DNA from 2 places in the Porticoccus sp. GXU_MW_L64 genome. Region 1 is predicted to be linked to the other one. Evidence: predicted binding sites of a transcription regulator. Region 1 holds the regulator's gene; the other holds the start of a gene.
What was found. The regulator sigma-54, encoded in region 1, starts transcription at its own class of promoters, with help from an activator protein. The targets are predictions, from matches to a motif close to TGGCACANNNNTTGCNNT.
Positions count from the first base shown of each region.

Region 2: fliD (flagellar filament capping protein FliD) is a predicted target of sigma-54. The motif match lies at 2,498-2,515, and genes of this name have one in related genera.

Region 1 covers NZ_JBRKJK010000008.1:150,875-156,789, reverse strand. The annotation lists gene ACVBEJ_RS08400 (KpsF/GutQ family sugar-phosphate isomerase) at 1-509, shown strand, start outside; gene ACVBEJ_RS08395 (KdsC family phosphatase) at 527-1,057, shown strand; gene lptC (LPS export ABC transporter periplasmic protein LptC) at 1,057-1,638, shown strand; gene lptA (lipopolysaccharide transport periplasmic protein LptA) at 1,607-2,125, shown strand; gene lptB (LPS export ABC transporter ATP-binding protein) at 2,125-2,850, shown strand; gene ACVBEJ_RS08375 (RNA polymerase factor sigma-54) at 2,881-4,413, shown strand; gene hpf (ribosome hibernation-promoting factor, HPF/YfiA family) at 4,448-4,735, shown strand; gene ACVBEJ_RS08365 (PTS sugar transporter subunit IIA) at 4,763-5,230, shown strand; gene rapZ (RNase adapter RapZ) at 5,352-5,915, shown strand, end outside.
Region 2 covers NZ_JBRKJK010000011.1:58,701-64,615, forward strand. The annotation lists gene fliD (flagellar filament capping protein FliD) at 318-2,363, opposite strand; gene ACVBEJ_RS10365 (flagellar protein FlaG) at 2,565-2,939, opposite strand; gene ACVBEJ_RS10370 (flagellin N-terminal helical domain-containing protein) at 3,035-4,831, opposite strand; gene flgL (flagellar hook-associated protein FlgL) at 5,193-5,915, opposite strand, start outside.

The sequences.
Region 1 (5,915 bases):
CTTCCAGCACCACCGTTACCCTGGTGATGGGCGATGCCCTGGCGGTATCCCTGCTGGAAGCCCGTGGTTTTACCGCCGAAGACTTCGCCTTTTCCCACCCCGGCGGCGCCCTGGGTCGCAAGTTGCTGCTGAAGGTGGAAGACGTCATGCACAAGGGCGATGAAGTACCCCGGGTAAGCCGCGACAGCTCGGTGCGCGATGCCCTGGTGGAAATGACCGGCAAAGGCTTTGGCATGACCACCGTAGTGGATGAACAGCAACACTTATTGGGTGTATTTACCGACGGCGACCTGCGCCGCGCAGTGGATCAGCGCACCGACATCAACACCGCCACCGTGGGCGATGTGATGACACTGAATTGCAAAACCATCTCCTGCAATATGCTAGCCGCTGAAGCGCTGGGCATTATGGAAGATTACAAAATCACCGCTCTGGTGGTGGAAAATGACGACAAGCAACCCTGTGGCGTACTGCACATGCACGATGTACTGCGTGCCGGGGTGGTTTAGCAGAGGGCAGTCGACAGATGACAGATGACAGAAAAGTCACCGAAGCGGCGAAAAAAATTCGGTTATTGCTGCTGGATGTGGATGGTGTACTGACCGATGGCAAGCTGTATTACAGCGAGAGTGGCAACGAAGCCAAGGCGTTTAACATTCAGGACGGCCAGGGCATCAAGCTGTTGCAGCGCAACGGCATTGAAGTGGGCATCATCACCGGCCGCAGCTCCAAACTACTGGCCCGCCGCGCTGCTGAGCTAGGCATAGAAAGAGTGGTGCAGGGCCGCGAAGACAAACTCACCGCCCTCAACGAACTGCTGGAAACCTGCGACTATAAACTGGAAGAAATTGCCCACGTAGGCGACGATCTGCCGGATGTAGCGGTGATCCGCCGGGTGGGATTGGGGGTTGCCGTGGCCAACGCCAACCACTTTGTCGCCGAGCATGCCCTGTGGCAAACCCGCACTCCCGGTGGCGCAGGCGCCATCCGTGAAGTGGCGGAATTGATTCTCAGCGCCCAGGGCAAACTGCAGGCAACTCTTGAGGACTATCTATAGTGCTGCGCCCGCTGCTGATATTCGCCGTTATTGCCGCCCTGGGATGGAATTTTCGCCAGTTCTGGATCTCGCCCCCGGAGAGTTTTTTCAAGCCGACTCCAACCACTGCCGACGTTCCCAAAGCCAATGTCTACATGCTGGACACCGACACCCGTCAATTCAGCGAACAGGGCGAACTCACCTACCGGCTCACGTCAAAGCGCAGCGAACACTTTACCGAGGCCCAGCGCTTTGTGCTGGAAATGCCCAACATCACCTCCTACCAGAGCGATTCCCCACCCTGGAATATATCGGCGGAAAACGGCCTGGTAGAGAAAAACGGTGAGAGCATTCAGCTCACCAATAACGTGGTAGGCCAACATTTCCAGGAACAGCGTGTGATTACCCTGAACACCCCGCAGCTGCTTTTTCTGCCCGAGAAACAAGTCGCGGAAAGCGACAAAGACGTTACAATAACCCTGCCCGGTGCCCAGACATCCGGTGTGGGCTTCAAGGCCAACCTGAAAACCGGCGAATATCAACTACACTCTCGCGTAAAAGGACAGCTGGATGCCACTGCTCCACCCGACACCGACAAGTAAATTTCTGCGCAATTGCCTGCTCTTTTTGGCCATTATTGCTCCATTAGGGCAAACCGCTCTGGCGCTGCCGGAAGATCGCCTGCAACCACTGCAAATCAAGTCTGAACGCAACTCCGGTGACACCAACGGCAATCTGGTGTACAGCGGCGATGTGCAGATTACCCAGGGTTCTCTGCAACTGAAGGCCGACAAAGTGGTGGCGCAAATCAATCAGCAAACCATCAACTGCACCGGCAAACCCGCCTCGTTTCGCCTCACCACCGAAGACTACGGTCTGGTCACCGGCCAGGCGCAAGAACTGTATTTCGACCGCAGCAGCGGCAAGCTGAAACTGTCCAAAGACGCCGTCATTACCAAACAGGACGGTTCCTTTACCCAGGGCGACACCATCACCTACAACATTGATACCGAAACCTGGACGGTAGAAGGGGGCACCACCGTACTGCCACCGGCAGTGCCCAGCGAAGCCAAAGAGGAACGCCCCTGATGGCGACCCTTGAAGCTCGCCACCTGGCCAAATCCTACAAGCGCCGCGCCGTCGTCAAAGACGTATCCATGACCGTGAGCAGCGGCCAGATTGTCGGCCTGCTGGGGCCCAACGGGGCGGGCAAAACCACCTGCTTTTACATGATTGTCGGCCTGGTTCCCCTGGGCGGCGGCGAAATACGGATCGATAGCGAAAACGTCACCCACCTGCCCATGCACGGCCGCGCCCGCAAGGGTTTGGGCTACCTGCCTCAGGAAGCGTCCATTTTTCGTCGCCTCAGTGTGCAGAACAATATCATGGGCATTCTGGAAACCCGCCGTGACCTCAACCGCAAACAGCGCCAGGCGAAACTCGAAGAACTGCTGCAGGAATTCCATATCAGCCACATTCGCGACAGCCTGGGAATGAGTCTGTCCGGTGGTGAACGCCGCCGGGTGGAGATTGCCCGGGCACTGGCTACCGAGCCGCAATTTATTCTGCTGGACGAACCCTTTGCCGGGGTAGACCCGATCTCGGTCAACGACATCAAACAGATTATTCGCCACCTGCGCGACAAGGGCATCGGCGTACTGATTACCGACCACAACGTGCGCGAAACCCTGGATATCTGCCACCACGCCTACATCGTTGGCGAAGGCCACGTTATCGCCGAGGGCAGCGCGGATGATGTACTCAAAAACCAACAGGTGCGTGATACTTATCTGGGTGAGAACTTTGAGTTATAAAAAAATGGCGACTGCAACCAATAACACTCTATGAAGCCAAGCCTGCAATTAAAAATTGGTCAGCACCTGACCATGACGCCACAACTGCAACAAGCCATCCGCTTGCTGCAGCTGTCGTCGTTGGACTTGCAACAGGAAATTCAGCAAGCCCTGTACGACAACCCGCTGCTGGAACTGGCGGAAGAAGAAGATCGTAAAAAGCCCGACGAAAGCACCCCCGCCGACAACAGCGAGCCGCAAAGCAGTGCAGACTCCACATCCGAGCCAGCGGATGCAGAAATTAATGGCCCCAACGACGACTGGGACAACAAAATTCCCGATGAACTACCCGTCGACGCCAGTTGGGACGACCTGTACGAAACCGCCTCCATTGCCAGCCCGACAAAGCAGTCCAGCAGCGTTGGTGAAAGCCGTGACTTTGACACCTTTCAGGCCGTAACGGATTCCCTGCAAGACCACCTGCTGTGGCAGCTCAACCTCACCCCCATGTCCGACAGCGACCAGGTAATCGCCTCCGCCATTATCGACGCCATTGGCGACGACGGTTTTCTGAGCCTGCCTGTCGAGGATATTTGGCAAAGTTTGCTTGATGAAAGTCCGGCAGACCCCGACCAGCCGCAAGAAGAACAACTGGAACTGGATGAAGTGATGGCGGTGCTGCGCCGCATCCAGACCTTCGACCCGGTGGGCGTTGCCGCCACCAGCTTGAGCGACTGTCTGCTGATTCAACTGCGCCAGCTGCCGGAAGAAACACCCTTTCTGGCAGAAGCCAAAACCCTGGCAGAATCCCACCTGGAACAACTGGCCAGCCGCGACAGCAAGCAAATACAAAAACTCACCGGCATGACCCCGGAAACCATCGCCGCCGCAACCACTTTGATACAGGCATTATCGCCTCGCCCCGGCGACCTGGTGCGCAGCGGTGATGTGCAGTACACCGCGCCAGACGTCAAAGTGGACAAAAAAGACGACCGCTGGCAAGTCACCCTCAACAACGACATCGCGCCGGCCCTGCGCATTAACCAAAGCTACGCGCAACTGATTCGCCGCGCCGACAGCAGCGAGCAAAACCGTTTTCTGCGTGACAACTTGCAAGAAGCGCGAGTATTCCTGCGCAGCCTGCAAAGCCGCAACGACACCCTGCTGCGAGTAGCCGCCTGTATTGTAGAAATGCAACAGGCCTTTCTCGACCAGGGGCCAGAGGCCATGAAACCCATGGTACTGGCCGATGTCGCCGAGCGACTGGAACTGCACGAATCCACAATCTCACGGGTGACCACGCAAAAATTTATCGACACCCCGCGAGGCATGTACGAACTGAAGTATTTTTTCTCCAGCCATGTCAGCACCGCTGGCGGCGGCCAGTGTTCGTCCACCGCCATACGCGCCATGCTGAAAAAACTGATCGATGAAGAAAACCCCGCCAAGCCTCTGAGCGACAACAAACTGGCGGCCATCCTCGACGAACAGGGCATACAGGTGGCTCGCCGCACCGTGGCCAAATACCGGGAAAGCCTGAACATCCCCTCGTCCAGCGAACGCAAAAAATACCGCATCAAATAATGCCAATTCCCACAACCAAGTAGAGGAGCGCACCATGCAATTGAACATCAGCGGGCACCATGTGGAAGTTACCGAACCCCTGCGCAACTACGTCATCAGCAAACTCGACCGCCTGCAGCGGCACAACGACAAAATCACCAGCACCAACGTCATTCTCTCCGTGGAAAAACTGGTGCAAAAAGCGGAAGCCACCGTACACGTCAGCGGCGGCGAATTTTTTGCCGACAGTGAACACGACGACCTCTACGCCGCCATCGACACCCTGATCGACAAACTCGACCGGCAACTGATCAAACACAAGGAAAAACAACGCGGACGATAACTCTGCCGTTGTACTGTCATAATCGTTATGCAAATTTCTGAGATACTCACCCCGGAACACACCAACTGTTGCGCCCCCGGCAGCAGTAAAAAACGGGTTCTGGAATACCTGGCCAACTTTTTGGCACAGCTCAACCCGGCAGCCGACAGCGCGGCACTGTACGAACAACTGCTGGCCCGCGAGCGCCTTGGCAGCACCGGCATTGGCGAAGGCGTGGCCATCCCCCACTGCCGTATTGAGGGCATTGATAAAGCAGTTGGCGTAATGCTGCGGTTACAAAAAAGCGTCGATTTCGACGCCATAGACGGCCAGCCGGTGGATTTGGTATTCGCCCTGATTGTGCCCAAAGACGATGGCGACAACCAGGCCAACGACGAACACCTCAACACCCTGGCGAGCATCGCTGAATTGATGCAAAACCCGCAGCGGCGGGAGCAGCTGCGCGAGGCAACGGATAATCGGACGCTGTATAACAGCGCCATACGATCATGCTAACCGTCATTGCGAGGAGCCGCAGGCAGCGCGGCAATCTCGGCCAGCAAGGTAGTGACTTGATGGAGATTGCCGCGGTCGCTGCGCTCCCTCGCAATGACTGCAAAGACTTAGGGAAAGATTAATGAGACTGGTAGTGATCAGCGGACGCTCCGGCTCCGGTAAAAGTACCGCGCTGCACGTGCTGGAAGACGTGGGATTTACCTGCATCGACAACTTGCCCGCGGAATTGCTGCCGCCGCTGTTTCAACAATACCAGGCATCGGGAAATCACAGCGACCACAAAATCGCCGTGGGCATAGACGCCCGCAATCTGCTGGGCGACTTTACCCAACTGCCACAGATTCTGGAACAACTGAAAAACAGCGGCGTCAGCCACGAAGTGATTTTTCTCGACGCCCGCACCCCGATATTGCTGCAGCGCTTTAGCGAAACCCGCCGCAAGCACCCGCTCAGCTCCGACAACCTGGCACTGAAAGAAGCCATCAAACTGGAACGCAAACTGCTGGAACCGGTAGCGTCCATCGCCACTCGCTCCGTCGATACCAGTGCCATGACCCTGCACCAGCTGCGTGACCTGATCAAAAAGCAGGTGGTGCCCGACAGCCAGGGCGATATGGCCATCCTGTTCCAGTCGTTTGGCTTCAAACGCGGCGTCCCGGCGGATGTGGATTTTGTGTTTGACGTG
Region 2 (5,915 bases), on a different contig from region 1:
TTCAATGTGGGTTAATTGGGTTAGGGGGTGTTAACAATTAATGAGCCGCTACTGCTGGAGTTCATTTTTTGCTCCAGCAAGACAGAGGGAGTGCCGTGTAGTCACTCTACATAAGCGACCGATAACGCAGCTGGGGCGACTTTCATTACAAAAGTAAGTGAGCCCAGCCCTTCGGGTTGTCCCTGAAAAGGCGTCATCCTGCGTTATTCGTCGCTACTCCCCACTATAGAGAGGGGAGCGACCAAACCGCACTCCTCATGCCTTGACTGACGCCTTTTCAGGGACAACAGTAGTGACTCATTAATTGTTAACACCCCCTAGTTGTTATTGCCTCTGACCAGGGTTCCCGCCCGCGGGATATTGGCCAGTTGCTGTTCCAAAAAAGTGCTGGTTTGCTGCAGCTGCGCCAGCAAGCCATCAAGGGCAGTAAACTGGCGGCGCAGACGGGCTTCGATGGTTTCGATGCGGCGATCCAGAGCCTCTCGCTCTTCGTCAATATCATCCAGACGATCTTGAATGCCATCGCTGCGCACACCCAGTATGCCTTGCGGGTCAAGCAGACCTTCAATCAGGGTATTGAGGCGGTCTGCCACCCCTCTGGAAAAATTCACCGTACCCCGTGAGCCGAGCGCGCCGTCGGCAATCACCAGTTGAATGCCCTCGGCGTCATCACCGTTTGCGGCGCTGAGTAGCTGCCCGGTGCCGGTGGCGGCAATGCCATTGATGGTGCCGACCACATCCACTCCGGCACTACCGGTTGCCACGTCCAATCCCAATTCAGCCAGGGTATTGGTATCCACTGCGGTGATTTCCACGGTGGATTCCGAACCGTAAGTGGCTGAGGTAATCTCAAAGCCGCTGCCGTTGTAGCTAACTGACACCCGCGCCCCGGCTTCGCTCAAAGCGCTGTCGCCGTTAATACGGGCCTGCAATTCCGCCGCCAGGTCTGCACCGCTGGTGTAATTGCCCTGGGTGAGCAGAATTTGGTTGCTGGTTATGCCGTTGACGACAATGGTCAGGGCATCGTTGTCGGCATCAATATCCAGTGGGAAGCTGCTGGCCGCGCCCACCAATTGCCCCTGGGTGGCAAGCTGCGTCACGGTAACAGCGTAGCTGCCAATCTGAGTGGCATCGCTGGAGGCAGCGAATTCTACGCTGTTGTCAGAGGGGAACCCCGCCGCGGCAAACAGGCCAACGATGTCGTCAAAGTTTTCTTCCAGCGCCGTATCCAAACGACTGCTGTTGATGGAAAGGGTGCCGTCTGTCTGAGTGGTCAGGCCAATTTCACTGAGGCTGGAAAACGGCCCGTCAAAACCCTCCACCGCTGCAGTGATGGCCTGGCGCACCTGGGCGATTACCGAACGGGCGGCAAAATCCCCTTGCAGCGGCCCGGCAACCTGGGTTTCGGCATTAAAGGCCGTCAGCGTGTTGGCGGCATTGACGAAGTTGTTGTAGTTGTCCACGAAGTCAGTAATCAGTGTGCGAACCGCCCCCCTGTCTTCGCTGACTGAAACAGTTACTGGCGATGTTGAGGTGATGTCATTGAGAGTCAGCTCAACGCCCTCAATCACTTCACTGGCCACGTTGGAGCTGCTGCTGACAGAGAGCCCATTAAGGGTAAAAAGTGCATCTTGCGCTGCCACGGTCTGGGTCAAATTGGTCGCTGAACCATTAAACGCCAGCGCCGATAAACCGGCAGCATCTGTATTGTTGCCATCACCAACATCGGACACAGAAATTTGGAGGCTGTTTTCAGCCCCGGTATCACTGGAGCTCAACAACAAACGAAAGCCGGTACCATCGTTAACAATAGAAGCTCCAACGCCAATATCGGCACTGTTGATCGCATCCCGCACCCCTTCCAGAGTGTTATTGGTATCGTCGATGGTAATGGTTGCCACGTCCCTGTCCTGATTTATGGCAAAACCGTTGTAACTTTCCGGGCCTGGATCGGGGGCCACATAATCTGTAGTGCCGAAGCGGAAAGTCAGGGTACCTTCACCCACCGCATCGGTGAGCGAGTCATAACTCGCACTAGCCAGTGAGTGAGCACTGGCCAACTGCGTGACGGAAATACTGTAATTGGCAGCAGCCGCTGCACTGGTGGCCGATACAGAAACAATATCTTCATCACTGGAAGTGGTATTGCGCTGGCCGAACGAAGCAGCTTGGTTTAAATCGTTCAGACTGTTTTGAAGGGAGGATAATGACCCCTGAAAATTGCCAAACGCGGACAATTCAATGGTCAGTGCAGACTGTCTGCTGACCAGACGGGACTCAACCGGGGTACGCTCCGCTGTGACAAGCTGGTTAATCAGCGATTCGAGTTCGAGCCCGGAGCCAACACCGGCTGAGGTAATCATAATGTACTCCCGTATCCAAAGGCCTGGCAGTTTTCGACAGGGGTCAAAAAGCCGCAGGCATGGACTCCTTGCGTGATCTCTTTAGGTCTTTACTAACTATTCAAACTATCTATTTAAACTATCTATTTGAGAGAACAGCAAATTCGGTGCCAATTTGAATAACAAAGAAAAAAGCAGGCAACAGCAAGGAGCTGACCGAAGTCAGCTCTCACTATTGAGCAAGGCACCTTTGAGCGGAAAATCGCCACTTTCAGCAATATACTGCGCCAAAGCGACAACTTCTTCAGAGGGAATCTGGCGGATAACTTCCTGGGTATCGCTGTCTGTAACGGTAATCAGAGTATTACCAGTAACATCATCTACCTGGAATTGCAGTTCACGGGCAATGTTCTGAACAAAGTCGGATATTTGCACCACCGCCTGATCAACAGACTCTTGCGATGGGCGTCCTGATTGGCCAGACACTGTCTGCGGCAATTCCTTGCCGCTTTCCACCCCACCTTGCCGCCCGACATCCTGGCTTAAGCCGCTTGGCGGCAGCACAGGAGAGACGCTTCTTATATCAGGGCTGGACATATCTAAGTCCTCTAGTTTCTTTCCTCAAAAACGGGTAGAACCCGATGACGAAGGGGGGATTACCCCCCTTCCAGGCTCTTTTTATGGCGTTTGAATTACTGCAACAGGGCCAATACGTTCTGAGGCAGCGAGTTGGCCTGGGCCAGTGCTGCAGTACCTGCCTGTTGCAGAATCTGGCCGCGAGTCAATGCTGCGGTCTCTGCAGCAAAGTCTGCGTCCTGAATCCGCGAACGGGAAGCGGACAGGTTTTCAGAGGTGGTCTGCAGGCTGTTTACTACTGACTCAAAGCGGTTTTGAATCGCACCAAAGGTACTGCGCAAATCGTTCACCGAGGTCAGTGCCGAGTCAATACGACGAATGGTTTCGTTGGAAGCAGCCACTGTGGATACGTTGGTAGACGTCAGATTACCGGAAAGCGCCGCATCAGCGAAACCGGCAGCGGTTGCCTGAGCACCGGTAAAGGTAATGGCTTCAGAGGCATTGATAGTCGCCGTGCCATCGTCATTCAGCTCCGCACTGCCATTACTGCCCAAGGCGGTATTGATGGCATCTACCAGTGACTGTGTAGTGGAGTAAGTGGCATTGGCAACCGCAACCGCGGTTCCATCGCCAACCTGAATGCTGAAGTCATTATTGACAACAAAGGTGTTGGCCGCCACCGCATCCACACCCGCCACAGCTGTTCCACCACTGGCACCAGTAATAGAACTAGTTTGGAAGTTATCAACTGTAACCGCAGGAGAAGCCGCAGCAGTATTACTGGTAATGCTAAAACCTGCAGCACCATCTGCTGCTACGGTGTAAGCTCCGCTGGCGGCAGTATTCAATTGATCTTGAATATCAGTTACCAAGGCTGCCAAATCACCCGAATGGTCAGTATTAACTGTTACTGTGTTGCCATCCACATCAAACACCAAATTACTGGTGGTAACAGCTGCAGTACCTGCAGCACCTGTCGCACCTGTAAACTCGGCTTGTGTAGTACCCGAACCGTTATCTATAACAACAGCTGTGGTTGGGTTAGTAGCCGCTGCAGTTTTGGTAATGGTGATATCAGTACCATCATCACTTACAACATATTCACCAGCATTACCCGCATCTAACTGAGTCTGTATCTCGCTTACAACCCCAGCAAAGTTTGTATAGTCAGCATTCAGGTTGATACCTATACCGTCCACATCAAACGTAACTGCCGCGCCGCCTTGATAATCGGTAACACTAATACCACCAGTCGTTGTTGCCGACCCGCCAGAAAACGCAACTGCGGCTGTACTGAAATCAAGACTGTTAAGCTGGCCTGTAGTGTAAGACGCAGCAGTACCAGCGGTTGCCGGGCTGATCAAGGTATCCAAATCACTGGATGTTACCGAGGCAATAGCACCAAGGCCGTCCTGACGAACACTGGTATTCAGATTAAGGCTGATAGTTTCACCCACATTGGCACCCACCTGGAACAGGGCATTGCCAAAGGAGCCATCCAGCACCCTTCTGCCATTAAAGGACGTCTGATTGGCAATACGGTCAATCTCTGCCAGCCGCTGCTGCACTTCCAGGTTCAGCGCGGCGCGGTCGGAGTCACTGTTGGTGGCATTCACGGACTGCACCGCCAGCTCACGGATCCGCTGCAGGTTGTTGGTCACCTCACCCAGCGCCCCTTCAGTGGTTTGCGCCAGAGAGATGCCGTCGTTGGCATTACGGGCCGCCTGATTGAGACCGCGAATCTGAGTAGTAAAGCGCTCGGAAATAGCCAAACCAGCGGCGTCGTCACGGGCCGAGTTAATCCGCAAACCGGAAGACAGTCTTTGCAGGGCAGTATTGAGAGCACCCTGGGAGCTGTTCAGGTTGCGCTGGGCCGTCAGCGAAGCAATATTGGTATTAATTGTTTGAGTCATGTCAAATCCCCTTTATTTCTCCCGCGTTGCCATTGGGCCTGCGGATTGAGATTGGTGGTTAATTAGGGCGCGAAAGCATATGCCATCACTTTCAACACCCCCATTAACGACCCTTGAAAGGGAACCTTTAGGGAAAAAGTATGAAATTTTGCCAACTTGATCACATTGGACGTTGGACGTTGGACGTTGGACGTTGGACGTTGGACGTTGGACGTTGGACGTTGGACGTTGGACGTTGGACGTTGGACGTTGGACGTTGGACGTTGGACGTTGGACGTTGGACGGTACGATAATGCCCGGCATCACTGCCGAGTCAAGATTTTTTCGTCAAACGTCGAACGTCAAACCTCAAACGACAAACCTACAAAAGCTGGAACAACGACAACCCCTGCACCCGCACATAGGATTGTTGCGCCGCTTGCAGGGCGACTTGCTGGAAGTTGAGGTCGCTGATGGCCTGGGTGATATCCAGGTCTTGTACCGACGAGCGCAGTTGCTGCAGGCGCAGCAGGCTGTCGTCGTTGACGCTCTGCTGGCTGTCGATGGTATTAAGGCGCACGCCAATGCTGGTGCGCACCTGCAATATATTTTCCAGGCTGTTATCGATGCCTTCCAGAGCGCGATTCAGGGTGCTGTGAAATTGCGCCTGCTGGGGATCGCTGGTGCCGGGGTTGTTGAGCGCGGCAATGGCGGAATCGACGATGGAGAACAAATCCTGGTTGCCCGCAGGACTGACAGTAAAGCTGTCGCCATCCGCCGGGGTGCCAGAAAAATCGATCTGTGCACCGTTAAAACCGATGCTGTCGCCGGGCTCATAGGTGCCGGATGACACCAGGCCAGCGCCGGAATCCAACACCTGATAGGTGATGGGGTCTGAAGGTGTGGCCTGGGCAAAGTTGATGGTGTAGGTGTCGCGCACAAAGTTGCCGCTGTTGCTCAGCGCCCCCACCACTGCGGTGCCGGTGTTGGCAGGCGCTGGCTCCGCAGTAAACTGACCACTGCCTTCGGGAATGCGCAGTAGCAAATCTGCCCCGGAATCGTTAACCGCCACCTGGGAAGCCGGCCCCAGTTGTATCAGCCGCTG